4 regions of the Centipeda dianae genome follow, and region 4 is predicted to be linked to each of the others. Evidence: riboswitches for the same ligand, from Rfam matches in the RefSeq annotation. Region 4 holds a riboswitch; each other region holds the start of a gene.
What was found. Region 4 has a riboswitch for molybdenum cofactor ahead of modA (molybdate ABC transporter substrate-binding protein). Riboswitches for the same ligand answer to the same signal wherever they lie in the genome.

Region 1 (7,724 bases), 400 kb from region 4:
AAGCGGAAGTGCTCCTCCAGATACTCCACGGCACGCACGCCAAAGCCCTCGTCCCGTAAAATGATATTGCCGATCCCGAGCACCGTCACGGGTGCCACCGCAACCAACTGGTCATGGATCACTCTCATCGCCTTCCTCCTATTGTCACGCCTGTTTCTTCTTCGCCCGCACCTGCCCGCGCAGCCAGTCCTGCCACGCCGGGAGACCCTCGCCCGTGCGGCACGAGATGGGCAGCACCGCGATCCCCGGATGGAGTGCCGTGATGTCCTGCTCCGCCGCTGCCCTGTCGAAATTCGTATAGGGCAAGAGGTCAATTTTATTGAGGAGCGCCACGGCAGACTCCTTGAAAATGAGCGGGTATTTCAGCGGCTTGTCGTCGCCCTCCGTGATGCTGAGCGCGACCGCCTTCGCATCCTCGCCGAGCGCGAACTCGGCGGGGCAGACGAGGTTGCCAACATTCTCGATCACAACGAGGTCGAGCGCGGTGAGATCGAGTTTGTCCAGAGCAGCCGCGACCATCGCCGCATCCAGATGACAGCCGCCGCTCGTGTTGATCTGCACGACGGGTGCGCCGCACCGCTCGATGCGCGCCGCGTCCTTCGTCGTGAACAGATCGCCCTCGATCACCGCCATGCGCAGCTCCCCGCCGAGCGCCGCAAGCGTCCGCTCCAGCAGCGAGGTCTTGCCGCAGCCCGGCGAGCCGAGGAGGTTCAGCGCATAGATCCCGTGCCGCGCAAAGAGCGCCGCATTCTCCGCCGCCGCCGCCTCGTTCCTGCCGAGGATGTCCGCCTTTACAACTACCTTCATATCCTATTCCATCTCTATATAGTCCACACGCATCTCGCGCCCGTGCGTCATCTCCATCCCGCCGCCGCAGACGGGGCAGAGAACGTCTGCGGGGCGCAGCCGCCGCTCTCTGCCGCAATCATGGCAGCGTCCCGCAAGGGGAATGCACTCCCACGTCAGTGCCGCCGTCTCCGCCATGGTCCCGCGTACGAGCACCCGAAAGGCAAGCGTCAGCGCCTCCGTTTCCACCCCCGAGAGCTCACCGAGCAGGAGATGGATACGGTCAATGCGCTGTGCCTTATTTTCATGGGCATAGTCAAGAGCGATGTCCAAGATTCCCTCGGCAATCGCCATCTCGTGCATCCTAGAGCTCCGCCGAGAGATTGTGCGCGGCAAACGTGGAGATCAGCTCCATCATCTTCGTTTTTGCCGGATCATAGTCCACTGTCGTTTCACCGTCATGCGTATGTATATGCACATAGAGAACGCCGGGCAGCCCGAGGAGTGCCTTCTCCACAGCGGCGGCATTCTCCTCCGTATAGCCCTTGACAAAAAACTGTAAATGCGTGGTGCTCTCCGCGAGTCCACAACCGCATTCTTTACACATAAAAATCTCCTTTGTATTCTACGCTTGCGCAATGAAGCGTTCGCGTTGGACACGCAGAAACGCTCCCAAAGGTTTACTCCACATCCTTCGCATCGGCGGGCGTATGCCGCAGCAGCTTCGACCCTGCGAACATACTCGACACCTCCGCCTCGCCCTCCATGAACTCCGCACGGATGACCATGTAGAAATGTCCGATGGCAAAGAGAATGATCGCCCACGCTGCATAGTGATGCACGAAATGCGACATGAACTCGTTGCCGAGGACACGGTTCACCCAGCCGAACAGGATGCCGCCGATCGCCGACGGCTCCGTCATATAGTACATGGCAAAGCCCGTCAGCACCTCGATGGCGACGAGCACATACAGCCCTGCATACGAAGCGCGCGCCAGAGGGTTGCGCAGGAACGGCGCGTGCGACGGCTTGATGAGCGCATAGTGCAGACCGACATCCATCATGTCGCGGTAGTACTGCTTTTTCCAGAAATGCGGGAAAAGGCGGTCGCCGCGATTGATGATAAAGCCGTAGACGCGCCCGATGAAGCCCGCACAGAACGCAAACGCCGCAATGAAGTGGATGTTGCGCACGAGGTTCATCAGGAGCGGCGTATCCGTCGGCTCGGAGGCGAGAATGACGGGCGGCTTCGTGATGAGGAAGCCCGTGATAAAGAGCACGATGATCGCAATGACCATCAGCCAGTGAAAGATGCGCAGGAAGGGACTGAAGAGGTAATATTCCTTGCGTACTTCTTGTTTCATGCGGATCGCCCCCTATTCGTCCACGCGCACGCCGGCGTAGGGGTCGGTCGTGACGACGCGGATCTTCTCCCCCTTTGCGTTAAAGAGGTGCGTCGCGCACGCCATGCACGGATCGAACGAGCGCACCGCCTTCACGATCTCCAGCGGCTTGTCGGCGATCTTGACGGGCGTATCCATCATCGCCATCTCGTACGCACCGTGTCCCGCTGCATCATCGCGCGGACAGGCGTTCCACGTCGTCGGCACAACCGCTTGATAGTTGGCGATCTTGCCGTCCTTGATGACCGCCCAGTGACTGAGCGCACCGCGCGGCGCTTCGTAGAAGCCGACGCCCTTCGCCTCCTTCGGCCACGAGGAGGGATCCCACTTGTCGTTGTTCACCACGCGCGTGTCGCCGCTCTTAATGTTCGCGACGAGCTTGTCAAAGAAGAACTTGCTGATCTCCGCCTGCAGCTGCGCATCGAGCGCACGCGCCGCCGTGCGGCCGACCGTCGAGGGCAGCCACGCCTCGGCAGGAACGCCGAGCACCTTCGTCACCGCGTCGATCTGATCGACAATCATCTGCTCCGCCCACGTGAGGTCGCCGAGCAGCCCCTGCTTTGCCTTCGTGTAGAGGACGATGTAGCGCGCCAAGGGGCCGACCTCGCAGAGCTTGCCGCGCCATTTCGGCGTCTTGAGCCACGAGTATTTGCCCTGCTCGTTCAGCGCCTTCCACTCCGTCTTGGTACCTTCCTTCGGCTCTGTGTAGTGCGGCTTCGTCTCGCCCTCCCACGGGTGCAGCCCCTTGCTGTCGCCGCCGCTGTACTCGTACCAGCCGTGTTCGACGCTCTCGCTGATGACCTCGGGGTCGGAGACATCCTCCATCTTAAAGTCATAGACCTTCGCCTGCATCACGCCGCCCGCAAAGTTCTCGACGACGCCGTTGCAGCGTACGAGCAGATCCTTGAAAAAGTCGCCGTTCGTTGCGCCTGAGAACGGCTCCTCGGGGAACATCCCGAATCCGAGCACGCGCTCCTTGGCGAGCCCGCCGCCCGAGGTGTAGCCCTTCTGCACATACAGATGCCCGATGGCGAGCACATCCGGCAGATAGTAGTTGTTCATCATGTGGCGTGCGGACTGGATCGAGCGATCCACAATCGCAAGCCGCGCCGTGTTGATCGGTGCGTTGCCGTCCTCCATCGAGATGGAGCAGGGCATACCGCCGAGACAATAGTGCGGGTGCGGGTTCTTGCCGCCAAAGACGACGTGCGGAACGACGAGATCCTTCTGCTTGTCCAGCATTTCAAGATAGTGGGAAATCGCCATGAGATGCACCTCGGGCGGCAGCATCTGATAGTCGGGGTGATCCCACCACTGCGCGGAGAAAATACCGAGCTGGCCGCTCTCCACGATCTTCTGCACCTTCGCCTTGATCGCCGCATAGTAGTCCGCGTTCGAGACGGGGAAGTCGTGCGGATACGCCTCCGTCTCAAGTCCCTGTGGGCCGCGGAAGGGCAGACGGTAGGCCCTGAGCACCGTGTTCTGGAGTGCCGCCGTCGCCGCAGGATCCGCCTTCAGAGCCTCCAACGGGCTGACCCAGTCGAGCGCGTGGAGGTGGTAGAAATGGATGATGTGATCCTGATGGCCGAGGGATGCCGCGATGATGTTGCGGATGTAGTGTGCGTTCTTCGGGATGGTGATGCCGAGCGCATCCTCGACCGCACGCAGACAGCCGAGTGCATGGGAGGACGTGCAGACGCCGCAGATGCGCTGGATGTACGCCCACGCATCGCGCGGGTCGCGGTCGTTCATGACGAGCTCAAGCCCGCGCCATGCCGTTCCGGAGGAGATGGCATCCGTGACCTTGCCCGTCGCCTCATCCACCTGGATCTCGACGCGCAGATGCCCCTCAATGCGCGTAATCGGGTCAACAACAACGTGTTTCATTCATGCACCTGCTTTCCCTCGTTTTCAAGCTGCTTCTCGTGACATTTCTTCTGCACAAGGCTCGCGCCCGCGTGTGCCGCGACACCAACCGCCGTCGCCACGGCAAGCCCCGCACCGACCATATCCACGTCGATGCCGTCATACTCGGGCAGACGTTTCGAGAAGGGCGCATCATCCCAGAAATTCGCATTGCTGCACCCGATGCAGGGCGCACCCGACTGGATCGGGTACGACATTCCTTGGTACCAGCGCAGATTGCCGCAGGAATTGTATGTCTCAGGTCCTCGGCACCCGAGGTGATAGAGGCACCAGCCCGCCTTTGCGCCCGCATCGTCAAAGCGATCGGCAAACATCCCCGCATCGAAGAACGGACGGCGATAGCAGGTGTCGTGGATGCGGTTGCCGTAGAACTGGCGCGGTCTCCCCTCCCCGTCGAGCGGCGGCAGCGTGCCGAAGAGCGCAACGTGCATGACGACCCCCGTCATGACCTCGGGGATCGGCGGGCAGCCGGGCACGGCGATGTAGGGCTTCGCCCCGATGAAGGCACGGATGCCGCGCGACTCGGTCGGGTTCGGCGCAGCCGCCTGGATGCCGCCCGCCGTTGCACACGTGCCGTAGGCAATGACCGCCTTTGCCCCTGCCGCGACGTGCTTCAACGTCTCCATGAAGGGTCTGCCGCCCGACATACAGGTGTAGGCGTGCTCGCCCGCCGCGACCGCACCCTCGACCGCGAGGATGTACTCACCGTGGTACTTCTTGACCGTGGTTTCGAGGTGCTCCTCGAACGGCTCGCCGCAGCCGGCACTGAGGACATGACTGTACTCCAGCGCAATGTTGCTGAGCACCAGATCGGACGCGAGCGGCGCACCCGAGCGGATGAACGACTCATCGCAGCCCGTACACTCGTGCCCGTGCAGCCAGATCACGACCGGCAGCGGCTTCGTCTCCGCCGCCTCGACGACCTTCGTCATCATGTCCGTGCTCAGCCCCATCAGCGACGTGAGCGTCACGCAGCCCTTCAAAAAGCTGCGCCGACTCATGCCCTTTGCGAGATAGGCCTCCCACAAGCTCTCCCTTTTACTCACACGAATCCTCCTAATCTATACACCATTTATAATTGATAATGATTACTCATAGTTATAGAAAATTTTTATAATTATACACCGATTCCTAAAAAAAAGAAATACACTTTTGTGCGGCAGAGAAACTAATTTTACGTTCGTTTTTTCACGCAAAAAGGCTGTCCCCCGTACCCAAGGCACGACAAACAGCCCATGACACAGTCGTATCCACCGCATCTATGCACATCGAAACAGATGCAGACACATCCCGTGATTGGCGATTCTGTCGTTTCCTTTTCAAGGGAGAGACGATGCCTCCCGACGGGAAGGCACGGGCATTTCTGCCCGAACCCTGTGCGCGTCTTGGCCGAGCCGCAGCGCAGGCGCAATATCATAGGCACATGCCCTTAGATATTTTTGCTCGGAAACGGAGAGGAGTTTCCCCCTCTGCTATGGAAGGAAGCACGGATTACGCTTTCTTAATCGTTTGTTAATTCTAACAGATTTTGTGGAAAATGTCAATATACGACATTTATTCTCAGTATGTCCGAGATTTATTTTTCACCTTGTATTTCTTCGCCGCCTTCTTCACGGCGTCACGCTCCTTCTCCGCCATGGTGTTCGGACGGATCTCGGCAGCGTGCCCGTCGCGCTCCGCATCCGTGATCACCGTGTTCGCGCCGTCATAGGCGATGATCTCATAGGTGCGGATCGTGTTCTTTTTGGGGTCGAGCACGCGCCGTTGGAGGGTGTAACGGACGTTTTCGTATGCCTCGTCGTGCATCGCACGCACGAACTGTGCGCTGCCGAGGTCGTTGTAGAGGATGAGCTGCCAGTAGGAAAGTGTGCCGTCCTCGTTCCGCTGCATCCGCGTGCGGTCAAAGAACCACCCGCGCCGCTCGTCGCCCTCGATAAAGACCCAGTCGCCCTCCGCGAGCGTCACGGGTTCGATCGCGGTCGCCGCGCCGTAGGCAGCATTGTCAGATGCCGTGGGAGCAATGCCGATCCCGTGCCCACCGTCCTGCGGTGCGGGCTCTTTTGCAGCAGACTCCTGCGCTGCTGCGCCCTCATGCGCAGGATGCGATGTGCGTTCTTCCTCGTGCGAACCGACAGACGCATCACCGAGTTCATCCAGCTCCTCCTCAAGAGTGCTCTCCTCGTCCGCATTTTTTGCATCCGCATCTGCGGGCGCGGCGCTCTCATGCTGCTCCTGTGCCGTCATAACCTCGTGGATGTCCTTTGCCTCCGCACGCACGCCCCATGCGGACAGGAGGAAAAGCCCTGCGGCAATCATACAAATGATGGATTTCATACCGTTCTCCCTTATAAATATCCTGCGGGGTTGACGGGCTGACCGTCAACGCGCACCTCATAGTGAACGTGCGGACCTGTCGAGTGTCCCGTCGAGCCGACGTAGGCGATCACCTCGCCGCGCCGTACCTGTTGTCCAACCGTGACGGCAAGCGCGGAGGCGTGTCCGTAGCGCGTCACGATGCCGCCGCCGTGATCCACATCGACCATGTTGCCGTAGCCGCCGTTCCATCCCGCCGCCGTGACAACGCCGTCGGCGGTCGCAACAATGGGCGTACCCATCTCGGCGGCAATGTCGATCCCCTGATGGAACTCCGTGCCGTCAAAACGCAGACCGTAGGGCGAGCTGACATAGCCCGCCGCCGGCCAGATGGAGGGTACGGTATGTGTGGCATCGTCCGAGACGAACCCTGCCGCCCCGGGGAACTCCCTGCGCAGGGTCTCGGCGAGGAGGTCAATGGAGGAGCGGCGCGTACCAAGACGCTGCTCGATCATCGTGAGCGCCTCACCGACATCGGCGGTGGTGAGGTCATGCGGTGCGCCGCCCGTCGGGGCATATGTCCCCTCCTGCACAGTCTCGTCCGCAGCGGCGGGCGGTGCGCCGACGATGGCACGCAGCCCGTCCTCGGAGCGGCGCAGCTGATCGAGATCCTGTTGGAGGGCGGCAGCCCTTTTCGATACCTGCAGAATCTGCTCCTGTTGGATGCGGTTCGCCTCGCGCAGCTGTGCCGTCTCCGCATTGTTCGTATCGCCCCGCATGAGGGTATAAATGGAGAGCACCGATGCCGCTGCAAGGACAGCGACCGCCGCCCCAGCCCCCACGGCGAGCAAGCGTGCAGAACGCAGCGAGAGACGCACCGTGCGCGTCACATCCGCTGCGTTGTCGATGAATTGGATTTGATAGCGTGTTTCTTCGTTCAAGCTGTTCTCCTGGATGATATAGAGGTCTTTCCTTGTTCAACGGGGAAGGGCACGGACGGTCTGTGTTGCTCCGCAGCAAGCCCTAGTGAAGCAAGTGTCCGACCGCTTGCGTAACGAGGGTTCTGCGAGGAGCGCACAGACAGACGGCACTGTTCCTCCGACCTATCCTAGCCGAAAAAAATGAAAACCTGCTGAGTGCCAGCAGGTTTTCTATGCTTCCTCAATACTTGATCGGCAGCGGCTGCGCCATCGCCTCGCGCAGCACGCCCTTCTCCTCATCGGTGAGCGGATACTCCGAGGAGCCGTTCTTGATCGGTTTGATGTAGCTGCGCGAGTCCGCACGGGCGAAGATGCT
Region 2 (7,724 bases), 650 kb from region 4:
CCCGATGACACCCATCGTCGGGCGGTTTTTCTAAACGAAAGGAGATTTTATGAGAGACACATTCATCCTGCGGCGTGTCTTGACCGCCCTTTTCGCCGCCGTCTTTATGGCAGCACTGCTTGTGGGCTGCGGGCAGGACGCAAAACAGGCGGCGGAGCAGAAGCCCGCAGCAGCGGAGAGCTACACGTTCACCGATCAGGCGGGCAACGAGGTCACGGTGAAGGCACCTGTGGAGCGCATGGTCGTTCTGCAGCATCACTCGCTCGACATCATCTGCCAGCTCGGCGGGCAGGATAAGATCGTCGGTGTCGAGTCGACGTGGCAGCGTGACCTCGGTGACTACATCGCGGACATCTGGCCCGCGATCAAGGATATGCCGACACAGGGTACGCTCACGCAGCCGAACATCGAGGAGATTGCCAAGCTGAAGCCCGACATCGTGATCGTCGCATCGCAGTCCGACCAAGGCTCGGCGGCAAAGCTGCGCGAGATGGGCATTCCCGTTGCGGTCATTTCGCTGCGCGGCGAGGGCAAGCAGGCGGAGGCGCAGAACCCGCGCCTGTCGAATGCGGACAAGGCGTATACGGATGGGCTGCGCGGTGCGATTGAGATTCTCGGACACCTCACGGGGCGCGACGCGAAGGCAAAGGAACTCTGGGCGTTTGCCGAGGAGAGCCGTGCCATCGTCGAGAAGGCGGTTGGCAGCATTCCCGACGATCAGCGCGTGACGGCGATCCCCGTCAGCAGCAAGCACATGGTCTACGGCAACGACAAGTACGTCGGCTGCATGCTCCTGCGTGCGGGCGGCATGAACCCCGCAGCGAAGGACATCCAGGGGAACGGCGAGTATAACGTCGAGTCGCTCGCGAAGTGGAATCCAGAGGTCATCATCTCGCAGGACCGCTACCCCGAGATCTACAAGGAACTCACGACGGATCCCGCCTACGCACAGCTGCGTGCGGTGCAGAACGGCAATGTGATCGAAGCCCCGTACTGGGCAAAGCCGTGGGGCAACCCCGATGCGGACTCGGTCGCGCTCGGCGAGCTGTGGCTTGCACATATGTTCTATCCGGACAAGGTGAGCGCGGACGTGGTCATGGAGCGAGCGAAGAAGTTCTATGAGACGTTCTACGGCGTGCCGTTCACGGGCAAGGTCGCAGACGGCATCGTGCGGAAATGACGCGCGTAAGTAAATACGTCATGGGGGGGCAGGGCATTCTTTTCGTCCTGCTCCCTTTGGCGTGCATCCTCTACTCGCTGACGCTCGGTGCGTATCATATCTCGCCGACGCACGTCTACCAGATTCTCCTTGCGGACGTCACGGGCGTTCTGCCGCCCGACGTGACGGCGATGGAGGTGTCGATGATCTATGACGTGCGCCTGCCGCGCATCCTCGGCGCAGTCGTCGCGGGCTGCGGGCTTGCCGTTGCGGGCGGCGTCTTTCAGGCACTTTTCGGCAACCCGCTCGCGAGCCCCTATACGCTCGGCGTATCGAACGGAGCGGGCTTTGGCGCTGCACTTGCGATTGTGCTGTCGCTGCCGGCGGCGGGCGTGCAGATGGCGGCACTCGCGTTCGGCATCGTGTCCGTGGGGCTGACGTTCCTCCTCGCGGGGCATAAGCGCGGCGCGTCCGTCACGATGATTCTCTCGGGAATGCTCGTGAGCGCGTTTTTCTCCTCGCTCGTGGCACTCTTAAAATTCACCGCCGACCCGCAGGAGAAGCTGCCGCAGATCGTCTACTGGCTCATGGGCTCGCTCGCAAGTGTCAAGTTCGATGGGCTGCTGCTCATCCTGCCCGCGTATCTTGCGGCACTGACGCTGCTGTTCCTCTATCGTTGGCGCATCAACATCCTCAGCATGGGCGAGCAGGAGGCACAGTCGATGGGCGTTGCCGTCCGACGTGACCGCGCCATCATCATTCTTGCCGCGACGCTTGTCACGGCACTTGTTGTGAGTATTTCGGGCATTATCGGCTGGGTCGGCATCGTCATCCCGCATCTCGCGCGCATGATCGTCGGCCCCGACTTTCGGCGGCTGATGCCCGTGTCCGCATCGCTCGGCATTGTCTATCTGCTTGTGATCGACGACCTCTGCCGCACACTGACGGCACTTGAGATTCCGATTGGTGTCATTACGGGCATCGTGAGTATTCCGATCTTCATTTACTTCATCCTGAGAAAGAAGGTGCGCTGGTGAGACTGGACGTAGAGCAGTTGGGCTTTTCCTATGATGCACAGCGCACGATCTTGGAGAATGTGACATTCTCCCTCGCGGGCACGGGGATCTACTGCATTCTTGGAAAGAACGGCACTGGCAAGAGCACCCTGCTGAAATGTATCGTGGGCGAGCACGGTGGCACGGGGCGCGTGCTCCTCGATGGGAAGGAGCGCAGCGCGTACGGACAGCGGGAACTCGCGCGAAAGATCGCCTACATCCCGCAGAATCACACGCCGACCTTTCCCTTCCGCGTGCTCGATGTCGTCATGATGGGGCGCACGGCGCACATGCGCTACTTCGGTTCGCCCGGGACGCGCGAGGCGGAGATCGCCCTGCATCATCTGCGTTTTCTCGGCATCGCTCATCTCGCGGAGCAGCCCTATACGAACATCTCGGGCGGCGAGCGCCAGCTCGTCCTGCTCGCGGCGGCACTTACGCAAAGCCCTGCGTTTCTTATCCTCGACGAGCCGACGGCGCACCTCGACTTCGGCAACGCGCACCGCTTCCTCGATCTCGTCCTGCGTCTCCACGCGCAGGGCATTGGCATCCTGATGACGACGCACTTTCCAGATCATGCGCTTTATCTTGCTGCGGAAACACTTATCTTAAAAGATAAGACTCTCTGGAAGCACGGCGCGGCGGCGGAGGTTATCGACGAGGCGGGTATGACCGCACTCTACGGGCTGCCTGTGCACATCGGACAGATCGGCACGCGCACGGTCTGTGTCGGCGGGGATATTGGTGTGTAAGTTGTAAAATAAATTGACGCAAAAGAGTAGGCGTACGCTTGTGTGGAGGCAATGAAAACGGGCATCGGATGCTGCGCAGATTTCTTCCCATATAAGACAGCAAACGATATGTATGCCCCGATGATATAATTTGCCCAAATTTAACGAGGTCTTGCGCCAATTAAACTTGCAATTTGCCGCGCTCCATATCGGAGTAATTTATCCTTGCATTTCTCTAATGTTTTTACTATACTGTCGTCAAATACATATTGTTCCAAGCAATCATCGCTGTGTACTGTTCGTATATGTGGTGGTTGCCGGAGCTTCGGCTCCCGAGTCAGCTCGGAAACGAACTGGCTTTCCGTGCTTGAGAAGGAATATCTGCGACAGATGGATGTCATCTGCCTGTTTTTGTGTGTCGTAGGCACGTCCTTCAAGGGCGTGTCTTTTTTATGTATAGGAGGATGTTTTGCGATGCGTTGGAAAAAAGAATTGCTTGTCTTTGGGTTGATGTCGGCTGTGGCTTTGAACGTTGTCGGCTGTGGGGGGACAGCGGAGCAGCCTTCGAGCAGTACGACAGCATCCTCGCCGGTGGCTGCAGAGACGGAGAACCTGACGGGGCAGGTGCTGCGCATCTACTGTGGTGCGGGGATGCAGAAGCCGTTCCAGAAGATTGCGGATGCGTTTCGGGAAAAGACCGGCTGCGATGTGCAGGTAACCTATGCGAATGCAGCGCAGATCCAGACGCAGATCAAGACATCGCAGGAAGGCGATTTCTTTATCGCGGGCTCTGAGCAGGAGGTAAAGCCGGTGCAGGAATCCGTGAAGGAGAGCAAGCCGCTCGTCCGACACATTCCCGTTCTGGCAGTCAGCAAGGGGAATCCGAAGGGGATCGACAGCCTGAAGTCCCTGACGAGAGGGGATGTCCGCGTGGTGATGGGCGATGCCCAATCGACGGCAATCGGAAAGCTGTCCGAAAAGGCGTTTCAGGATGCGGGGATCAAGGAGGCGCTGAATATCACGTCGACCACGACGACGGCACCCCAGATGGCGACGCTCCTCTCCATGCAGGAGGCGGATGCCGCAATTCTTTGGAAGGAGAACTGCGGGGATGGCGTGGACATTGTTTCGACGGATGATCTGAAACCGTACATCAAGACGATTCCGGCGGCGCGTCTGAAGTTCCGGTCCGACAATCGGGCGGCGGATGCTTTTTCGACGTTCTTGGATAGTGACGAAGCCCATGAAATCTGGAAATCGTTCGGCTATGAACTTGCCTCATGAGAAAATCGGGGGTTGATCCGTTCCTGCTGCTCTGTCTTTTCATAACGCTGTTGGTGTTTGCACTCATTGGCGGCAATATTTCCATTATCCTGTTGGATGGCCTGCGGACGCTGCCGCAGCATCTTTCGGATGCGGAGAACCAATTCGCGCTGATGCTCAGTGTGCGGTGCGCCAGTATTTCCACGGTGCTCTGTTTTCTCCTTGCCGTTCCGACGGCGTATATGCTCACGCGGGAGCAGCTGCCGTGCAGGCGTGTGGTCGAGGTGATCTTGGAGCTGACGATGTCCCTGCCGTACATTGTGTTGGGGCTTAGTCTGCTGATTCTGTTTTCGTCGCCGCTCGGCAAGGAACTGAAGGCGGCGGGGCTGCCGGTGGTATTTGATACCAACGGGATCATCATGGCGCAGCTTGTTGTGAATCTCCCGTTTGCGATCAAGCTCTGTGTAATGGCACTGCAGGGGGTGGATCATAAGATGGAGTTGGTGGCGGGGCTGCTCGGCGCATCGCCGTGGCAGCGATTCCGAACGATCCTGCTGCCGCTGTGCCGCAACGCCTTGATCGGCTCTCTGGTGCTGATCTGGTCGCGTGCGTTGGGCGAGTTCGGTGCGACACTGATGTTGGTGGGGGTGACGCGGATGAAAACGGAGACGCTGCCGGGCAATATCTATCTGAATGTGAGCAGCAATGATCTGGACAGTGCCATGGCAAGCGCTTTTGTTCTGCTGCTCTTGTCAGGGCTCTCCCTGGCTGCATCCAATCTATTGACGGGACGAGAGGGGATGCGGAGACGCTATGCAGCCGGAGGCTGACATCATACTGGAGGTCAGGGATGCCGCACTGACACGGGGGGCATTTCACCTGCAGCCGGTGCGCTTTGCCATCGGGGCGGATGAGGTGCTTGCGATCATCGGGCAGACCGGATCCGGCAAGACGATGCTGTTGGAGCTGATGGCGGGATTTCACCCGCCGGATGCCGGTGCGGTGCTGTTGAACGGGCGGGATATGAGAGAGCTTGCCCTGCATGAGCGAAGGATCGGCTATCTCTATCAAGAGTACTGCCTGTTTCCGCACATGACGGCGGCGGAGAATATCGCGTACGGTCTGCGGATGAAGAAGGTGAGCGGCGCAGCTTGCAGGGAACGGGTGCAGGAGATTGCGGAGCAGTTCGGCATCCGTCACCTGCTCACACAGTATCCATCGACACTGAGCGGCGGCGAGCAGCAGCGTACGGCTCTGGCGAGGGCGCTCATTACACATCCGTCGCTGTTGCTGCTGGATGAGCCGTTTTCAGCACTCGACCCGGTGACAAAGGAGTCCATGTATGAGATGATCCGTCGGATTCGAGCGGAGTATCACTGCGCGATTGCGTTTGTCACCCATGATTTTCACGAGGCGGCGGAGCTCGCCGACCGCGTCGGGATTCTGCTGCATGGCGCGATGCAGGCAATCGTCCCTGCAAAGGAGCTGTTTACGCACCCTTGGAACGAGGCGACAAAAAAGTTCCTCGGGATTACGAAATGAGTGAAGAAGCAACATGACGAAAGAAGAGTTGTTTGGACGGCTGCGCAGCCGCTTTGGCGAGGTCTTGCGGCGGTATCATATCGAGGATGATGCGGTCGATATTACCTGCCGCTCGCTGACGCCGGAGGAGGCGATCGGCAGTCATACGAAGCGCAAGGATTTCCCGATTCTGACGGGCAAGGATGTGATGCTACAGGCGGAGTATCGGGGGTGCAAGGGGCAGGCATTTACGGATGCGCCCGCAGAGTACCACGGCAGGCTGAAGGATGTGCTGACCATGGATCTGTGCGGCGACCGATATGCGCGGAGTCTCTTCCTGGCGACGCTCAACGCCGTCATGGGCGCGGTCGGTCTCTGTATCGGAACACGTCACTGCCGCAACGACGGCCCGGAACAATGTGCGGTGGATATTCGCGCATATCTGGATGAGTTCTATCCCCGTGTCAAGCGCATCGGACAGGTGGGCTTTCAGCCGGCGATGGTGGAGATGTTGGCGAACTCCAACTATGAGGTTCGCGTCATGGACTTGAATCCGCAGAACATCGGGCAGATCAAATACGGCATTCAGATCGAAAATGGTGCCGACCCTGCGGTAAAAGAGGACATCGTCAAAAACTATGCCGACATCATCCTTTGCACGGGCAGTACGCTTTCCAATGGAACCATCGTGGACTATCTGGATGTTCAGCCGGAGGTTCACTTCTACGGCATCACGGCGGCGGGAGCCTGTGCTCTGCTGGGGCTGAAACGCCTTTGCTTTGCCCATCGGTATGAGGGGTAAGGAAGCGCTGATAAATTCAACTTGGGGGCTGCTGTGATCGTGCTTAAATATGGTGGGATTACAATTTTCCGATGCGTCCCCTCGGATGGAAGTCTCCTCGTGAGACGCTTTCTCCGCTTCTCTCTTGTGTAACATATGATTGACAAACCTACACAGAAGAATAAACACACGTGAGACGTTCTTCTTGAAATCCGAAGTGCACTGTGCTATACTATGCGTAGGCAAACACGGACTGACATAGACGTCACAAACGACGAAGCCCCCGCGAAGAACTGGAGATTCTTCACGGGGGCTTCTCGCACATTTATAGGGCGTGCTCAATCTAGGGAAGCACTGATAAACTCAGCCGTGCCATCTTGGCGCATCTTTTTCGCCCTGTCTTTGTCGACAAATCCTCCACATAGCCTTTGCTATGCGTCCGGTTTGTCTCCTTGACAGGACAAAAAATCTGCACCAATCTGACAGACTTCGTTTTATCAGCGATTCCCCGGGCTAGCTACTCAACGAAGGCAGCTGTCTAGCCACTGGCAAATATAATAGGCTATTATACTTGCTATGACAGCCTGCGCAAAGGTACGAACTGACATGACATCACCCCTCCGCTACTTGAGTGTCGGGGAGAGTAGCATGAACAGTATAGCATACAATATGTGTTTTTGACAGAAAGTCAGGTAAAACTAAAAATACCCCTTGACACGGGGCTTTTGAATGTAGTATCATACAATGACCTATTGAATAAGAATGGGGATTTGTGCGCTTTTTTTCGGGGAGGAAAAGGAGATCGCCGACCAATAAAGTCTGTCAAATTTGTGCAGCTTTTATCGGTGACCCGCAGCCTTCACGGCTCGTGTTAGAAAGGAACAACAGAGCAAGGTATTCAGATCGTTGCCTTGTTCTTTTTGTGTCTTTTTATTCCGACGCACAAATCACCATACGATAATCCAGCGAAAGGGTGACAGCGTTCATGTTCAATCCTGTGTCGGTCGGCCGTCGCACCCGGTACAGCTACGCGCGTATCAAGGAAGTTATGGAGATGCCGCATCTCCTCGACATCCAGCGCACGAGCTACCGGTGGTTTTTGGAGGTGGGGCTCGCGGAGATCTTCCGCGACATCTCACCCATTCAGGATTTCTCGGGGAATCTCATCCTTTCGTTTGAATCGTTCGCGCTCGGTGAGCCGAAGTACGATCTCG
Region 3 (7,724 bases), 650 kb from region 4:
GGCGCTGTAGCGATCCCAGTTGAACGTGCCAACGGGGTTCGCATAGATGCGCCCGTTCCTCACCGCCTTGAGGCTCGACCACTGCGGATCGTTCTTGATCGCCTCAATGCCCTTCGCGGACTGCGTGCCGCCGATGATGATGATGTCGGGATCCGCCTTGAGGACTTCCTCGATGGTCGTCTTGATCTGCGGCCCCTTCGCCGTGATGGCATTCCTGCCGCCGCCATAGCGAATCCACTCGTCAATGATCGTATCCACGCCATCCACCTTGAAGAGGTCGTCGCCGCCGACAATGTGGAGCACGACGGGGCGTTCGGCATCGCTGAGCTTCTTCGTGCGCTCATCCGTAAACTTCGTTTTCTCGTCGAGGTAGGAGAGGTATGTCTCCGCATTCTTCACGGCATCGCCGCCGAGCACATCGCCCGTGATCTTCACAACCTTGCGCAGCCCGTCATAGGTCGCGAAGTTGACACGCACCGCCGTATAGCCGTTCTTGCGTGCCGTCTCGATCTGCTCCTTGTTGCTCGCAAGCACGACCTGCGGCTTCTCCTTCTCAACCTCTTCCCAGTTCACATCCGTGCCCTTGACGGGTGCGGAGATCTCCGCAATGCGCGGATAGACCTGCGCGAACCACGGGAGCCCCTGCACGTTCTTCGTCGTCGTGACGAGCTTGTCCGCGCCGCCGAGGAGCAGCACGACCTGATTGTTCGCGTGCCAGAGGTCGGCGATGCGCTCGACGTTCGCGGGGATCTTGACCTCCGTGCCGTCGATGTCCGTGACTGTGCGCGCCCTTTCCTGTTTGCCCTGCGCAGCGTTCTCCGTCCCGCAGCCCACGAGTGCTGCAAGCACCATGATGAGTGCCAGCAGCGCAATGAGATTTTTCTTCATTGCATACATCCTTTCATCTGAAAACCTGAAAATTTATTGTGAGCGTGTAATCCCCCGTAGCGAACCCTAGTGGAACAAGCGGGAAAAGCACACGTTCTGCCCCCTGCGGATTTTATTCGTTCAAGCGAAGCGCGTTTGGAATCCGCAGGTATTTAGGCAGATAAGTGTGCGACCGCTTGTGCAACGAGGCGTTCGCGAGGGGGATGCACGACATACTACAGCCGCGGAATCACGCAGACCGTACGCCCCACATTGTCGCTGTGGAAAAGGCTCAGCTTCGTTCCGTACAGTTCCTCCAGATGCGATGCCCGTACCTCGTCCACGGATTCGTAAAAATCCATATGTGTGCCGAAGCAGAGCGCGACGCGGCTGTTCAGCAGCAGCGCCTGCTCGGGCAGATGCGTTGTAAAGACCACACCGTAGCCCTTTGCACGCAAGTTGTCGATGGTCTGTAGGACGAGCACCTGATTGCGCACATCGAGCGCCGCCGTCGGCTCGTCCATGAGGATCAGCCTCGTATTTTGAAGCAGTGCGCGCCCGATGGCGACCAGCTGCCGCTGCCCGCCGCTGAGTTCCCTGCACTGGCGGTTGCGGATGTGCGCGATGCCCAGTTCCTCAAGAATCACATCCGTCTGCCCGTAGTCCGCCTTGCTCGGTGCGGAGAACATCCCCGTGCGCACCGTCGCACCGAAGGACACATAGTCGCGCACCGTGAACGAACTCTCTGCGCTGATAATCTGCGGAACGAACGCGATCTCCCGCGCACGCTCGCGCGGCGACATTGCATAGATGTTGTGTCCGTTCGTATAGATGCGTCCCTGTGTCAGCTCCTGAAAGCCCATCAGGCACGCGAGGAGCGTGGACTTGCCGACACCGTTGCGCCCGAGGAGCGCAAGCACCTCGCCACCCTTGATCGAGAACGAGATATGCTCGAAGATGTACGGCGCATCCGCGCGATAGCGAAACGAGCCGTCGTCGAGCCAAAGCATTGCGCGCTCCATCAGAAATACCTCCGCTGGCGGTAGAGAATCCACGCGAAGAACGGTGTGCCGACAAAGCCGCAGAGAATCCCGAGCGGCACCTCTGCCGAGGTCAGCGTGCGTGCAAGGAGATCGGCGAGCATCAGGAAGGATGCCGCGAGTACCGCCGTTGCGGGCAGGAGCTGCGCGTGGTTGCCGCCGACGAGCATCCGCGCCAGATGCGGCAGGATCAGGCCGATCCACCCAATCGTCCCGCTCAGGCATACCGCCGATGCCGTGAGGAGTGTCGCGAGCGCGATCACGGCAAGCCGCTCACGGTTCACATTCACGCCGAGACTCGCCGCCTCCTGATCCGAGAGCGAAAGCACATTCATGCGCCAGCGCATTGCAAGCAGCCCCGCGAGCGTGAGGACGATGATCGGCGTGACGTAGAGCAGGTTGTCCCACGAGACCTTTGCGAGGCTGCCGAGCTGCCAGTAGACAATATCCGCGAGCTCCGTATCGGGGTCGGCGAGGTATTTCAGCAGACCGATCACCGCCGCCATAAAGCCCGACACGATGATGCCGCAGAGCACGAGCACGATGCGTGAGCGGCTCTGCACGAGCTTCGGCAACATAAGCGTCATCGTAACCGCCGCAATGCCGCCGAGGAATGCCGCGACCGCCGTGCCGCCGAGCGTCAGATGCGCGAGAATCGCAAGGCACGCGCCCACGCTCGCGCCCTGCGAGACACCGAGGAGGTCGGGCGATACGAGATCGTTGCGGAAGACCCCCTGATACGCCGCGCCCGACACCGCGAGCGCAACACCCACGAGAATGTCGCCGAGCACGCGCGGCAGACGGATCACCATGACCACGTTATACATCGACGCGTCCCACGTGATCGGTAGTTCGATAAAATTCGACGCGAGAATTGCCACCACCTGATCAAACGGGACGTAAAACCGCCCCACCGAAAGTGAGAGGACGAAAAACAGCACAGCGAGCACACTGCCCGCCGCCATCATACGCGCATACTGCCCCATAAAGCCCCTTTCCCGTTCCGCAAATCTCCAAATTTTCCCAACAAAAAATGCCCGCCGGAAAATCCGGTGAGCAATTACAGCGCACAAAAAGAGCGCAGTCCTCCCCCTGCCGGTTTTCCTTTGCAATGCAGACAAATGTCTGCGGGCAGGGAAGGACGTTTCCATACCTTCCCCCGCGACCGCGATCCCCACCGCAGTCAGGCCGACGCACCATAGCATACGCCACAGGTACGGCAGCTCGAAAAACTGAAAAACAAATGTAGTTTGTATGAGTATAGCATGAGATTCAAAATAATACAATGAGAAAAATCACTGTATTGCCCCTGCCAAACGTCCATCTTGCAAAAGGCGGCGTGCTCATGTAAAATGGAATAAGATTGGTATGATTTGAATTTATAGGAGGTATCTTATGTTTCTGATACGATGCACGCACGCGATGCGCACCGTCCTCGCTGCGGCGATGCTGGGCGTACTCGCACTCACGAGCGGCTGTTTCAGCGGCGATGTGGACGTCGTCATCAACGAGGACGGCAGTGCCGACCTCAAGACCACGCTCATCAGCGTGCCGATGCTCGCCGAGATCGTCGAGCAGAGCAAGACAGCGACGACGGCAAAGAATCCGGATGCGCAGGTCACGCCCGTAACGAAGGAGAATATGTCCGGCTACGAGATCACGGAGCACTACGCGACGGTCGAAAAGCTGTCGGAGAACGACTTCTTCAAGGCGAACGAGGGCAAAAACACGGGCATCACCGCGAACAAGAGCCTGTTCTACACGGACTACAACTTCGACCTGCTCTTTGAGGGCAGCCAGAACGGCGGCGGCGCGGGTGCGTTTGCGAGCAACATCACGTTCACGTATCAGATGACGCTGCCCGTCGCACCCACGAGCTCGAACGCCGACCGTTCGGAGGACGACGGCAAGCAGCTCACATGGAACCTCGGCAAGACCCTCGTAACAGGCGAGTCGTCCAAGATCGAGGTCGCGTTCCGCATCTGGAACAAGACGGCGATCATCGGCGCGGTCGTCCTTGTCGTCGTTCTCCTCGGCGCGTGCGCGTTCTTCTTCCTCCGCAGACGCAAGGAGACGGAGGAGGAGCCGCAGCAGGTCATTGAGGACGCTCCCATCGACGTAACACCGAACGAGACGAACGTCAAGAACTAAAGATTGGCAAGCAAAAACGAGGAGCCCCTGCAAACGTGCAAGGGTTCCTCGTTTTTTGTAAATGGGTATTGGGCTCAGTTGTAATGCCCGCGACAGGCGAAAATCGGACGAAAAAATCTACGCCAATCTGAGGGTCTATTTTATCAGCGATTCCTTTATTCTGTCCATATCAAAGCAAACGAAGGCATCGCCCCTCTCCGTTTGTTGTGGTCGCACTCTGAGCGGCGACACACGCGCGGTTCTATGGTCATTGTATCTGATTTGCGCAAAAAATCAATCCCATTAAACACACGTCAACCGCACTGCAAAATCAGGTGGACACGGTCGAAATTCCGTGCGGCAAGGTCTTCCTTCCGAATCCAGAAGTAGATCAGACCACAGTCGCCGTACATCAGCTCCGTATCCTCGTCCGTCACCGTCCCCATTTGCAGCAGCAATACCCAACGATCCACGGATGTTTCCACCGGATCCGCATCCTCCTCTTCGGGGCGCCGTGCGTGCACATCCCCCTCGATGTCTCTGCTGTAAAGCTCACACTCCGGCTCCATTTCGCCCTGAATCTCATCCGCATAGCCGAGCATCTTCATGGGATTGTCCTCGTGTGCGGCAGCATCGTATCCGAACTCCGCCCGCAGTTCGTTGTAGGTGTCCCAATCCACCTCTTTCCCGCTCCTGCGGCTGTATGCAAAGGACGACAGGAGACTGACGGCATCCGCAAACGTCAGTGCCTGTTCGCCCACGCTCCACTCCTTCGTTTCCGCCGGGATCTCCGTCGAAACAAGCTGCTCCGTCTCCGGAAAATAATAGACGCGCGCATAGCCCTTGTGCCCCGGTTCGAAGCCCCACTCCATCGACATGGTCTCATAGAAGAAGCTGAGCACGCCCGTCTTCGGCAGGAGCCCCGTGCGGTCGTACTGCGCGGCTTCGCCAAGGTTGATCTGGGCGAGAAAGGCAAGCGGACGGTTCTTCGTCACTCCCTCGAAGTCCGTTCCCTTATAGTACGGCCAGGCAAAATCTGCGGGCAGGTCGGGCGTTCCGTAGAACTTGCTTGCCCCGACGGGAAGTTTTTTCTGCGAAGGATGATGTGTAATCACAATCTCCCGCCGCTGTGTGCGTTCAAAGAACGCCGTCACCGCACGGCGCAGACATTCCCGCTCCGCTTCAACTTCGCGCACGAGCTGTTCCACGCTCATAGAAGCGGGTTCCTCCGCATACCAGCCGTGCCTGTTTTCAACCGCCTCTTTGCACCGTTCCGTCATCCCGCCGGGCTTGCCAAAGAAGACGCGCTCGATCTCCGCCTTGCCCGCCGCATCATGCTCCGCCGCTTCCAAATATTGCAGAGCCAGACGCAAAGCACAAAGTTTCGGATAACGATTGACCGCAAAAAAGTACAGGGCATAGCCCATGCGGTAGTTCCAGAGCGCATCACGTGCGGATTCCGAAACCTCGTTCAGTGTCTTGATGGCATCGAAAAAGCTGCGCTCCTCGATGGATTCCTGCGCGGTCTTCATGCCGCTGCCTTCTTCACGCGGATATACTGCATCGCAAGAATCACGGCGAAGATGGCACACCCGATGATGTCGGTGGTGCCGCCGGGCTTTATCATGAACAGCCCCGCACCGATGAGGAGGATGCGCTCATACATGCGGCAGTGATCGGCAAGGAAGCCGCAGAGCGCGGAGCTGAGGGCGATCATGCCCGCGAGTGCGGAGAGTGTCGCCATAACGAGGGCGAACGGCGTCGCGTCCACCATCAGAATCACGGGGGACAACACGAAGATGTACGGGATGATGAACGCCGCAATCGCGAGTTTCGACGCGTGTACGCCGGTTCTCAGCGCATTTCCCCCGCTGATGCCCGCCCCTGCGTAGGCGGCGAGCGCGACGGGCGGGGTCACGTCCGCGATGATGCCGAAGTAGAACACAAACATATGCGCCGCGAGGATGGGTACGCCCATCTGGACGAGTGCGGGCGCGGCAATGGTCGAGGTGATGACATAGTTCGCCGTGGTCGGTACGCCCATGCCGAGGACGATCGCCGTAATCATGGTGAAGAACATCGCGGGCAGGAGCATCCCTCCCGCCATCTCGATCAGTCCCGAGGCGAGGCGCAGTCCGACGCCCGTCTTGGTGACGACACCGATGATGATGCCCGCCGCCGCACAGGCGATGAGCACGCCGAGCACCGCCTTTGCCCCGCGCTCCAGCCCGTAGACGATCTCAATCGGCTTCATGCGCGTAGATTTCCGCAGCATGGCACAGGTGATGGAGAGGAAAATGGCGACAAGCGCCGCACGCATGGGCGTATACCCCGAGACGAGGAGATAGACGATAACGACGAGCGGGATCGCGAGATGGCCGCGCTCCTTTAGGAGGGTCAGGGGATTCGGCAGTTCGCTGCGCGGGATTCCTTTGAGGTTCTTGCGCTTTGCCTCGAAATGCACGCCGAGCCACACGCCCGTAAAGTAGAGGAGCGCAGGGATCGCCGCCGCCTTGACGACCTCGATGTAGGACACGCCGACGAACTCCGCCATGAGGAACGCCGCCGCCCCCATGACGGGAGGCATGAGCTGCCCGCCCGTGGATGCCGCCGCCTCGACCGCGCCCGCGAAGTTCGGATGGTAGCCGAGCTTTTTCATCATCGGGATGGTGAGCGAGCCCGTACCGACGACGTTTGCGACGGAGCTGCCCGAAACCGTTCCCATGAGGCCGCTTGAAAGCACGGCGACCTTCGCAGGGCCGCCGCTCGCCCAGCCCGCGACAGCGTTGGCAAGGTCGATGAAAAACTTGCCGAGCCCCGTGCTCTCAAGGTACGCGCCAAAGAGGATGAACAGGAAGATGAACGTCGAGGACACGCCGAGCGGGATGCCGAAGATGCCCTCCGTCGTATAGTAGAGGTGACTGATGAGCTGTTCGGGCGAAAGTCCTCTGTGCGCGAGCACACCCGGCATATACGGACCGAGGAAGGCATACGCGAGGAAACAGAGCACGACCGTCACCATCGGCAGCCCCACGACGCGCCGTGCCGCCTCGATGACGAGCAGGATGCCGATCCCGCCCACGACAATATCCGCCGTCGTAGCAGAGCCCGCACGCGTCACGAGTTCGCGGTACTGGACGACGATGTAGGCGGGTGCCGCCGCGCCGAGGACAGCAAGGAGCACGTCGATCGGGTGGAAAAAGTGATCGCGCGTCCACGCACGGCGGCAGGGATAGAGCAGATATGCGAGCGAGAGTCCGAAACCGAGGTGAACGGCACGCTGCAGCTGTGCGTCGAGGATGCCAAAGGTCGCCGTATAGAGCTGAAAGATGGAAAATGTGATGGCAATGGCGGCGATGATTTTCTGCGGCAGCCCTGCATAGTGGGCGGTGTTTGATTCGCGGTCGTATTTTTTGAGGACTGCTTCGGCAGTCTTGTGATCGGTCATAGAGAGTTCACATCCTTTGAGGAAAGTGTCTATATATTTCGCAAAAACAGCACAAAAGAAATACGAGGCCGCCGGCCGGCAGCCTCGGAATGTCATAGAAAATAGGTGTAGAGCGGCGCGACGACGAGGTCGATGCGCGTGCCGACGGGATACATCTCGTAGGCGGGAACACGCGTCCCGCCCGCCTCAATCGTCAGCTGTGTGCCGACACCCGTACGGAGACTGAGCGCAGGATAGTC
Region 4 (7,724 bases):
CACAGGCGATGGATGCCCTTCAGATTCCTGCAATGGAGCGAGAGAAATATATGAACTTGCTGCATTCCTGATGGTATGACCGCATAAGAAATCCCGAACGGTGACGAATCACTGTTCGGGATTTTTGTCTGCCTAGTCCCGCAGAAGCATAAGATCCTCGATGGGGAATTTGAAATGTAATGTATCACATACCCCGGCGTTCTGTGCCTCCCAGATCGCCTTGCCGATTTCCCAGCGGATAGGAAGTCCGCCGTCTGCGAACCGCAGCATGATGATGTAGGTAAAGGTGCTCTCGATGATCTCGTCGATGTGTGCGGGGAGGACGTTCTCGCCGCACCTGTCTGCAAGCGTCAGATAATGTGCGCGGATGGCGATATGGCGCACGTCCGTCTCGGTATCCGCGACGCGGAGCGTGATGCCCCAGTCGGTCGCCGCGACATGGTGCTCGTCCGTGCGGTGGGCGGCAGAGATGTTTTTGCAGCCCGTGAGCGCAGTCGCGGCACATGTGCCGGGATGCCGAAAGAGTTCGTGCTTGTCCATGGGCGGCGTGAGATGTCCACGATCTACCGTTGCAATCTCCTCCGCGATGCGGAATGCCTCGTCACGGTCGTGTGTGACAAGGATTGCCGCGATGTTCTGCGCCGCAAGGATTTCACGCAGTGCCGTTTCGATCTGCCATTTCAGATGGGTGTCGAGCGCGGAGAGCGGCTCGTCGAGGAGCAGCACATCCGCGCCGTGTGCGAGGATGCGTGCAAAGGCGACGCGCTGCTGCTGACCGCCCGACAGCCCCGCAGGATAGGCGTTTTCAAGCCCTTCCAGCGAGAAGCGTGCAACGTTCTCTTTGAAGATACGCTCCTTTTCCTCCTGTGAGCCGTCGAGCGCGAAGATGATGTTCTCGCGCACGGTCATGTTTGGAAAGAGGGCGTAGTTCTGAAAGAGATAGCCGACGTTCCGCGCCTGCGGCGGGAGATGGATGCGCTTTTCGCTGTCGTAGAGCGTGCGTCCGTTGAGGACGATCTGCCCGCGATCGGGACGTTCGAGCCCCGCGATGCATCGCAGCGTCATACTCTTGCCGCTGCCCGACGCACCGAGGAGGGCGAGCGTTGTATCCGTGAGCGTGAAATTCGCCGCAAGGGTGAAATCACGCAGCCGCTTTTCGATGTTTACAATCAGCTCCATCAGCGCACCTCCCGTTTGAGGTACAGGTTCATCGCCCCGATAAAGACGAGCGAGAACAGGGAGATGACGATTGCCCAGCGAAAGGCGAGGTCGTAGTCGTTTGCCTGTACCGCCGCGTAGATGGCGGTGGACATGGTCTGTGTGTGTCCCGGGATGTTGCCCGCGAACATGATGGTCGCGCCGAACTCGCCGAGCGCACGCGCAAACGAGAGGACAAGACCCGCGAGGATGCCGTGGCGCGTATTCGGCAGGATGATCTGCCAAAAGATGCGTCCGTTGCTGACACCGAGGGTTTGCGCTGCATGGATCATGTTTCGATCCATCGCCTCGAACGCACCGCGTGCCGTACGGTACATGAGCGGTAGGCTCACGATGACCGCCGCGATGACCGCCGCGCGCCACGTAAAGACGAGCGGCAGGTCGATCGACAGGAGAAAGCTCCCAATGGCGCTGCGCTTCCCGAGGAAGAGCAGGAGGAAGAATCCGACGACGGTCGGCGGCAGGACGAGCGGCAGGGTGATTACGGCATCGGCAATCGTGCCCGCGAAACGGCTTCGGATCTGCAGCACGCCGTACGCGAGCGCGATGCCGAGGAAAAATGTAATCACCGTCGCAAGTCCCGCGACCTCAAGCGAGATGATGAGCGGGGATAGTGTTTCGTCCGTCATTATTTCACTTTGAAGCCGTACTTCTCAAAGACCTTTTTCGCCGCATTGGTTTGGAGGAACGCGAGGAAATCCTTTGCTTCCTTCATGTTCTTTGCATCTTTGAGAACAGCGGCGGGGTAGACGATGGGCTTGTGCGTATCGGCAGGGGCGACGGCGGTGACCTTCACCTTGTCCGAGATAGCGGCATCGGTCGCATAGACAACGCCGCAGTCCGCATCGCCCGTCTCGACCCACGCGAGCACCTGACGGACATCCGAGCCGTAGACGGCACGTGCCTTCACGTCGTCGAGGATACCGAGCTTCGTAAAGACCTCCTCGCTGTACTGCCCGACGGGTACGCCCTTGGGCTCACCGAGGGCGATGTGCGCGACCTGTGGGTCAAGCACTGCCTTGAAGTCGGGCAGGTTCAGCTTGCTGTCCTTCGCCGTGATGAGCACCACGTCGTTGATGAGCAGATCGACGCGCGTGCCGTCCGCGAGGAGCTTCTTCTCGTCGAGTGCGTTCATCTGCTTCTGTGCGGCGGAGACGAAGACATCGGCGGTGCCGCCGTTCTCAATCGCCTGCTGGAGTGCTCCGCTGCTGCCGAAGTTGTAGACGAGCTTCGTGTTCCCGTGCTCCTTTTCGTACATGGTCGCGAGTTCCTTCATCGCATCCGTGAGGCTTGCCGCCGCCGAGACCTGCAGCTCGACAGGACCTTCCTTCGGCGTTTCCATCTTGTTCGCGCTGTCGCCGCCGCCGACGCAGCCGGCGGTAAAGAGTGCCATGGCGGCGAGACCCGCCGTGAGTAAATTCCTGAGTTTCATGATGGTATTCTCCTTTACAAAATAGGTAGGTATGTCTGTTTCTAGGCATACCCTGTGACGGAATCCGTCAGGCAAGGTGTCGTAGCTTTCCCCTTAGACGATCCTTGCTCGGAGTTGGTTGAGGGACCCCCATCAGCGGACGAATGTGCCGCTCTTACCACCGGACTTGCGCTCAAGATGAATGTCCCCGATCTCCATGCGCTTGTCGATTGCCTTGCACATATCGTAGATCGTGAGCAGTGCAACGCTCACGGCGTGCAGTGCCTCCATCTCGACACCTGTCTCGCCCGTGACTTTTACGGCGGCAGATGCGCGAACGGCACGGCGTGGGATCTCCTCAAGCGCGAAGTCGAGCGTACACTTGGCGAGCGGCAGCGGGTGACAGAGCGGGATTGTGTCCGATGTGCGTTTTGCCGCCATGATGCCCGCGATGCGTGCAACGCCGAGCACGTCGCCCTTCGCTGCCGTGCCGCCCTCGATGGCGGCGTAGACCGCGTCACTCACGTAGATGCGCCCGCTTGCGATCGCCTCGCGGTGCGTCTTCTCCTTTCCACTGACATCGACCATGATCGCAGCGCCGCCCTCGTCAAAATGCGTCAGTCCTGTATTCGGCATATACCTTCCTCCTTCCCTACCGAATGCTTTCATCATAGCGTAACTTGCATTGAAAATCAATCGGTTGCCCCTAGGAATCGCCGATAAAATGAAGTCCGTCAGATCTTCCTGTAATCTTCTGTTCAAGAGTGGGACTATGGGGGTAAAAAACCTTTCTCATTTACGAAAAACCATAGAGAAAATCTATTTTGTGTGGTATAATCAATAAGAAGAATATATAAATGAGAATGATTTTTAGAAATGGATTTGTTTGTTGTGAAAATCATTTGAATGTGATCGTGGATATGTATTGAACATGATATGTTTTTGAATATGCTGTCAATGCAGCGGAGGGGGACTATGCGGGAAGTTCGTGTTCAGGACGCAGTGGGGATGGTACTCTGCCACGATATTACGGAGATTGTGCGCGGGGAGCGCAAGGGGGCACGCTTCCGCAAGGGCGATGTGATCCGTGCAGAGGATGTGGAGGTACTGCTGCGCATCGGCAAGGAGCATATCTACGTCTGGGAAGACAATGAAAATATGCTGCACGAGAACGACGCTGCGGCAATTCTGCGCGATGTCTGTCAAAGTGAATATATGACGGCGAGCGAGCCGAAGGAAGGCAAGATCGAGCTGACCTCGACGGTGGCGGGGGTGTTCGAGGTACGCGAGGAAGCTCTCGATGCGGTGAATGACATCACGGATGTGATGATCGCGACGATCGCACAGCATTTTCCTGTGAAGGCGGGGACGAAGCTCGCGGGGATGCGGGTGATCCCGCTCGTCATTGACAAGAGTATTATGGAAAAGGTGCGCGAGACGGCGGGCTCGGAGTCGCTGCTGCGCATTCTGCCCTATCGAACGATGAAGGTCGGCGTTGTGACGACGGGCTCGGAGGTCTTTCACGGGCGGATCAAGGACACCTTTACACCTGTCATCGACAGCAAGCTGCGTGCGTTCGGACTGCGCGTGGACGAACACCGCCTCTCGGACGACGGGACGGAGCATACGCGTGCGGCGATTGAGGAGCTGCTGGATCTCGGCATGGATATGGTGCTCTGCACGGGTGGCATGAGCGTCGATCCAGACGACCGCACACCCGCAGCGATCCGCGCGACGGGGGCGCGTATCGTGACATACGGCGCACCCGTGCTGCCGGGCGCGATGTTCCTGCTCGCGTACTACGAAAAGAACGGGCGCAGCGTGCCGATCATGGGGCTGCCGGGCTGTGTGATGTACGCGCCCGCGACAATCTTTGACATCATCGTGCCGCGCGTCGTGGCGGGCAGTGAGTGGACACGGCGCGAGATCACGCGCCTCGGCATCGGCGGGCTCTGCATGGAGTGCAAGGTGTGCCACTATCCTGTGTGCCCGTTTGGGAAGTAGGGGGATGCTTAGGGGCGACGAACCGACTTCACACGATAGTTTCATCTGATAGGCACTGATTCATTGCGAGTGTGATATTTCGCACAGACACAGAGGCGAATCTCTTGTATAAAGATACGTGAATGAAGATTAGGAGGGGAACAATGCAGAACATCGAACTCGAACAGGCGGTGGAGGTACTGCTCGCACATACAACACCGGTTGCGGAAACGGAGCGCGTTCCCCTGTTGGATGCCGTGGGGCGCGTTGCGGCGGAGGACGTGCGTGCGGGCTTTGACAACCCGCCGTTCGACCGCTCGCCGCTCGACGGATATACGTTCGCGGCGGCGAGCACGGCAAACGCCTCGGCGGAGAATCCTGTGACACTGCGTGTCATCGGCGAGGAGTGCGCGGGGGATTTCTTCGATGGCGCTGTCGGCGCGGGCGAGTGCGTCCGCATCATGACGGGCGGTGCGATTCCGAAGGGCTGCGACTGTGTGGTGCGGCAGGAGGATGTGCAGGAGGACGGGGCGCGGATTCACGTTCCGTTCACGTCCAAGTCGTATGAGAACTACTGCTATGCGGGCGAGGACATTAAGAAGAACACCGTGCTCATCCGTCAGGGGCAGCGCATTCGTGCGGCACATCTGGCGGTGCTTGCAAGCGAGGGCTATGGGGATGTCCTTGTCCATCGGCGTGTGCGCGTCGCGGTGGCGAGTACGGGGGATGAGCTGCTCCAACCGGGCGAGCCGCTGCGTCCCGGCAAGATCTACAACAGCAATCTTTACCTCCTTGCGGGGCGGCTGAAGGAACTCGGTGCGGAGGTGACGGTCGTCGGCTCGGTACCCGATGATGTGGAGCGAGCGGCAGAGGTGATTGCCTCCTATGCGGACAGTGTGGATCTCTTTTTGACCTCGGGCGGCGTGTCCGTGGGCAAGAAGGACATCATGCACGGCGTTGTGCCTGCGCTCGGTGCGCAGAGGCTCTTTTGGCGCGTTTGCATGAAGCCGGGGGCGCCCGCGATTGCCTATATGCGCGGGAAGATGCTCGGCGTTGCGCTCTCGGGGAATCCGTTCGCGGCGTATGCAACGTTCGAGTTGATGGCGCGTGCGGCACTTGCACATCTCGCGGGTGAAACGGCGGTCGCGCTGCCGCGGCGTCGTGCGGTGCTTGTGGACGCATTTCCAAAGGCGTGCGTCGGGCGGCGGTTCTTGCGTGCACGGATCGAAGCGGATGGGCGTGTTTCGCTGCCCGATCAGCATGCGTCCGGATCGCTCTTTTCGGCGGCGGGCTGCGATGCGTTCGTGGATGTGCCGGCGGGGACGAAGCCGCTGGCGGCAGGGACAGAGGTCGAAGTGGTATTGTTGTAGAAGAAGGTTCACAATGCAGGATCAGTTTCAACGGAAAATTGAATATCTGCGCATCTCGGTGACGGACTGCTGCAACCTCCGATGCCGCTACTGTATGCCGGCGCACGGCGTGAAGAAGATGGCGCACGCAGATGTGCTCACCTACGAGGAGATCCTGCGGAACGTGCGCGCACTTGCGGGGATGGGGATTCGCAAGGTGCGCCTGACGGGCGGCGAGCCGCTTGTGCGCCGCGACATTGTGCATCTCGTGCGCGGACTGAAGGAGACGCCCGGCATCGAAACGGTCGCGATCACGACGAACGGTGTGCTGCTCGGCACGATGATGGATGAGCTTCTGGACGCAGGGCTTGACGCGGTGAACCTCAGCCTCGACACGCTCGACGGCGGCAAGTTCTTCTCCATCACGCGCCGTCCACTGTTCGGTGCAGTGATGGAGACGCTTGCACGTCTGACGGAGGAAAATCGCCTTGATGTAAAGATGAACTGCGTGCCGATTGCGGGCGTGAACGACGATGAGATCACGGCGCTTGCCGCACTTGCACGCGACCATGCAATCAAGATGCGCTTTATCGAGCTCATGCCGATTGGATGCGCCCGTACGGAGGGCTATCGCGGCGTGCCGATGGACGAGGTACGCGCACGCCTCAAGACGGCGTTCGGTGCGCTCCTGCCCGTCGGTGAGGCGACGCACGGACGCGCCGTTCCCAAGGGACCCGCCACGTACGTACAGCCCGCCGGATTTCGTGGGGCGCTCGGCTTTATTGACGCAATGGAGCATAAATTCTGTGACACGTGCAACCGCGTACGGCTGACGGCAGAGGGATTTCTAAAACTCTGCCTTTACAGCAATGCAGGGCTTGATACGCGCGCACTCCTGCGCACCGGGGCGACGGATGCACAGCTCGCGGCTGCAATCGCTCATGCGGTTTGGAAAAAGCCCGAGGAACACTATTTTGAGATGGACAGTGAGACGCGCGACCGTCGCGCCATGTATCAGGTAGGGGGTTAACATGGGAGAGATTCGGGCGCTTTGCATCAGCGAGAAGCGTGGGACGCATAAGCACGCATTGGATCGCGTATTTTTCGTGACGGAGTTCGGCATTGACGGCGATGCCCATGCGGGCGACTGGCATCGACAGGTGAGCCTCTTGGGGCTCGGTGAGATCGACGATTTCCGTGCACGCGGTGCAGATGTGGACTTTGGCGCGTTCGGTGAGAATGTCGTCGCGGACGGCTTTCATTTCAAGGAACTGCCCGTCGGGACGCGTCTGCGCGTCGGGGATGTCTTTCTTGAGATCACGCAGATCGGCAAGGAGTGCCACAGCCACTGTCAGATCTATCAGCAGGTCGGCGACTGCATCATGCCGCGCGAGGGCGTTTTTGCACGCGTGCTCCACGGCGGTTGGGTGACGGTCGGGGATAAAATGGAGATCACAACGGAGAAGATTCCGCTCGATGCCGCCGTCATCACGGCGAGCGACAAGGGGGCGCGCGGCGAGCGCGAGGATAAGAGCGGTGCGGCGATCCGTGAGATCCTGACGGAGGCGGGCTACCACGTCGCGGGCTTTAACATCGTCCCCGACGAGAAAGAGGATCTGAAACGCGAGATGACCCTCTGGGCGGAGCGCGGCGTGGGGCTGATCCTCACGACGGGTGGTACGGGATTCTCCGTGCGCGATGTGACCCCCGAGGCGACGCGTGAGGTGATCGAGCGCGAGACTCCGGGTATCCCCGAGGCGATG

Region 1: another riboswitch for molybdenum cofactor. It lies ahead of QU667_RS11425 (hydrogenase small subunit); the one in region 4 lies ahead of modA (molybdate ABC transporter substrate-binding protein).
Region 2: another riboswitch for molybdenum cofactor. It lies ahead of QU667_RS10230 (molybdate ABC transporter substrate-binding protein); the one in region 4 lies ahead of modA (molybdate ABC transporter substrate-binding protein).
Region 3: another riboswitch for molybdenum cofactor. It lies ahead of QU667_RS10265 (FecCD family ABC transporter permease); the one in region 4 lies ahead of modA (molybdate ABC transporter substrate-binding protein).

Annotation. Positions count from the first base shown of each region.
Region 1 is NZ_CP128650.1:2,351,839-2,359,562, forward strand. Features, by position in the region: gene QU667_RS11395 (HyaD/HybD family hydrogenase maturation endopeptidase) at 1-128, opposite strand, end outside; gene hypB (hydrogenase nickel incorporation protein HypB) at 145-807, opposite strand; gene QU667_RS11405 (hydrogenase maturation nickel metallochaperone HypA/HybF) at 811-1,149, opposite strand; gene QU667_RS11410 (heavy-metal-associated domain-containing protein) at 1,151-1,393, opposite strand; gene cybH (Ni/Fe-hydrogenase, b-type cytochrome subunit) at 1,467-2,150, opposite strand; gene QU667_RS11420 (nickel-dependent hydrogenase large subunit) at 2,163-4,076, opposite strand; gene QU667_RS11425 (hydrogenase small subunit) at 4,073-5,161, opposite strand; molybdenum cofactor riboswitch at 5,412-5,576, opposite strand; gene QU667_RS11430 (hypothetical protein) at 5,676-6,449, opposite strand; gene QU667_RS11435 (M23 family metallopeptidase) at 6,461-7,369, opposite strand; gene QU667_RS11440 (DUF4446 family protein) at 7,590-7,724, opposite strand, start outside.
Region 2 is NZ_CP128650.1:2,101,244-2,108,967, reverse strand. Features, by position in the region: gene QU667_RS10245 (ABC transporter substrate-binding protein) at 50-1,180, shown strand; gene QU667_RS10240 (FecCD family ABC transporter permease) at 1,177-2,196, shown strand; gene QU667_RS10235 (ABC transporter ATP-binding protein) at 2,193-2,966, shown strand; molybdenum cofactor riboswitch at 3,206-3,339, shown strand; gene QU667_RS10230 (molybdate ABC transporter substrate-binding protein) at 3,420-4,229, shown strand; gene QU667_RS10225 (ABC transporter permease) at 4,226-5,038, shown strand; gene QU667_RS10220 (ATP-binding cassette domain-containing protein) at 5,022-5,750, shown strand; gene QU667_RS10215 (Rossmann-like domain-containing protein) at 5,764-6,531, shown strand; gene QU667_RS10210 (secretion protein HlyD) at 6,854-6,988, opposite strand; gene rpoB (DNA-directed RNA polymerase subunit beta) at 7,496-7,724, shown strand, end outside.
Region 3 is NZ_CP128650.1:2,110,512-2,118,235, forward strand. Features, by position in the region: gene QU667_RS10255 (ABC transporter substrate-binding protein) at 1-888, opposite strand, end outside; gene QU667_RS10260 (ABC transporter ATP-binding protein) at 1,104-1,889, opposite strand; gene QU667_RS10265 (FecCD family ABC transporter permease) at 1,889-2,893, opposite strand; molybdenum cofactor riboswitch at 2,993-3,149, opposite strand; gene QU667_RS10270 (hypothetical protein) at 3,303-4,058, shown strand; gene QU667_RS10275 (YwqG family protein) at 4,352-5,569, opposite strand; gene QU667_RS10280 (TRAP transporter permease) at 5,566-7,485, opposite strand; gene QU667_RS10285 (DUF1850 domain-containing protein) at 7,578-7,724, opposite strand, start outside.
Region 4 is NZ_CP128650.1:364,670-372,393, forward strand. Features, by position in the region: gene QU667_RS01825 (Rpn family recombination-promoting nuclease/putative transposase) at 1-71, shown strand, start outside; gene QU667_RS01830 (sulfate/molybdate ABC transporter ATP-binding protein) at 133-1,179, opposite strand; gene modB (molybdate ABC transporter permease subunit) at 1,179-1,847, opposite strand; gene modA (molybdate ABC transporter substrate-binding protein) at 1,847-2,650, opposite strand; molybdenum cofactor riboswitch at 2,644-2,776, opposite strand; gene moaC (cyclic pyranopterin monophosphate synthase MoaC) at 2,783-3,265, opposite strand; gene QU667_RS01850 (molybdopterin-binding protein) at 3,605-4,633, shown strand; gene QU667_RS01855 (molybdopterin molybdotransferase MoeA) at 4,777-5,982, shown strand; gene moaA (GTP 3',8-cyclase MoaA) at 5,996-6,991, shown strand; gene QU667_RS01865 (MOSC domain-containing protein) at 6,993-7,724, shown strand, end outside.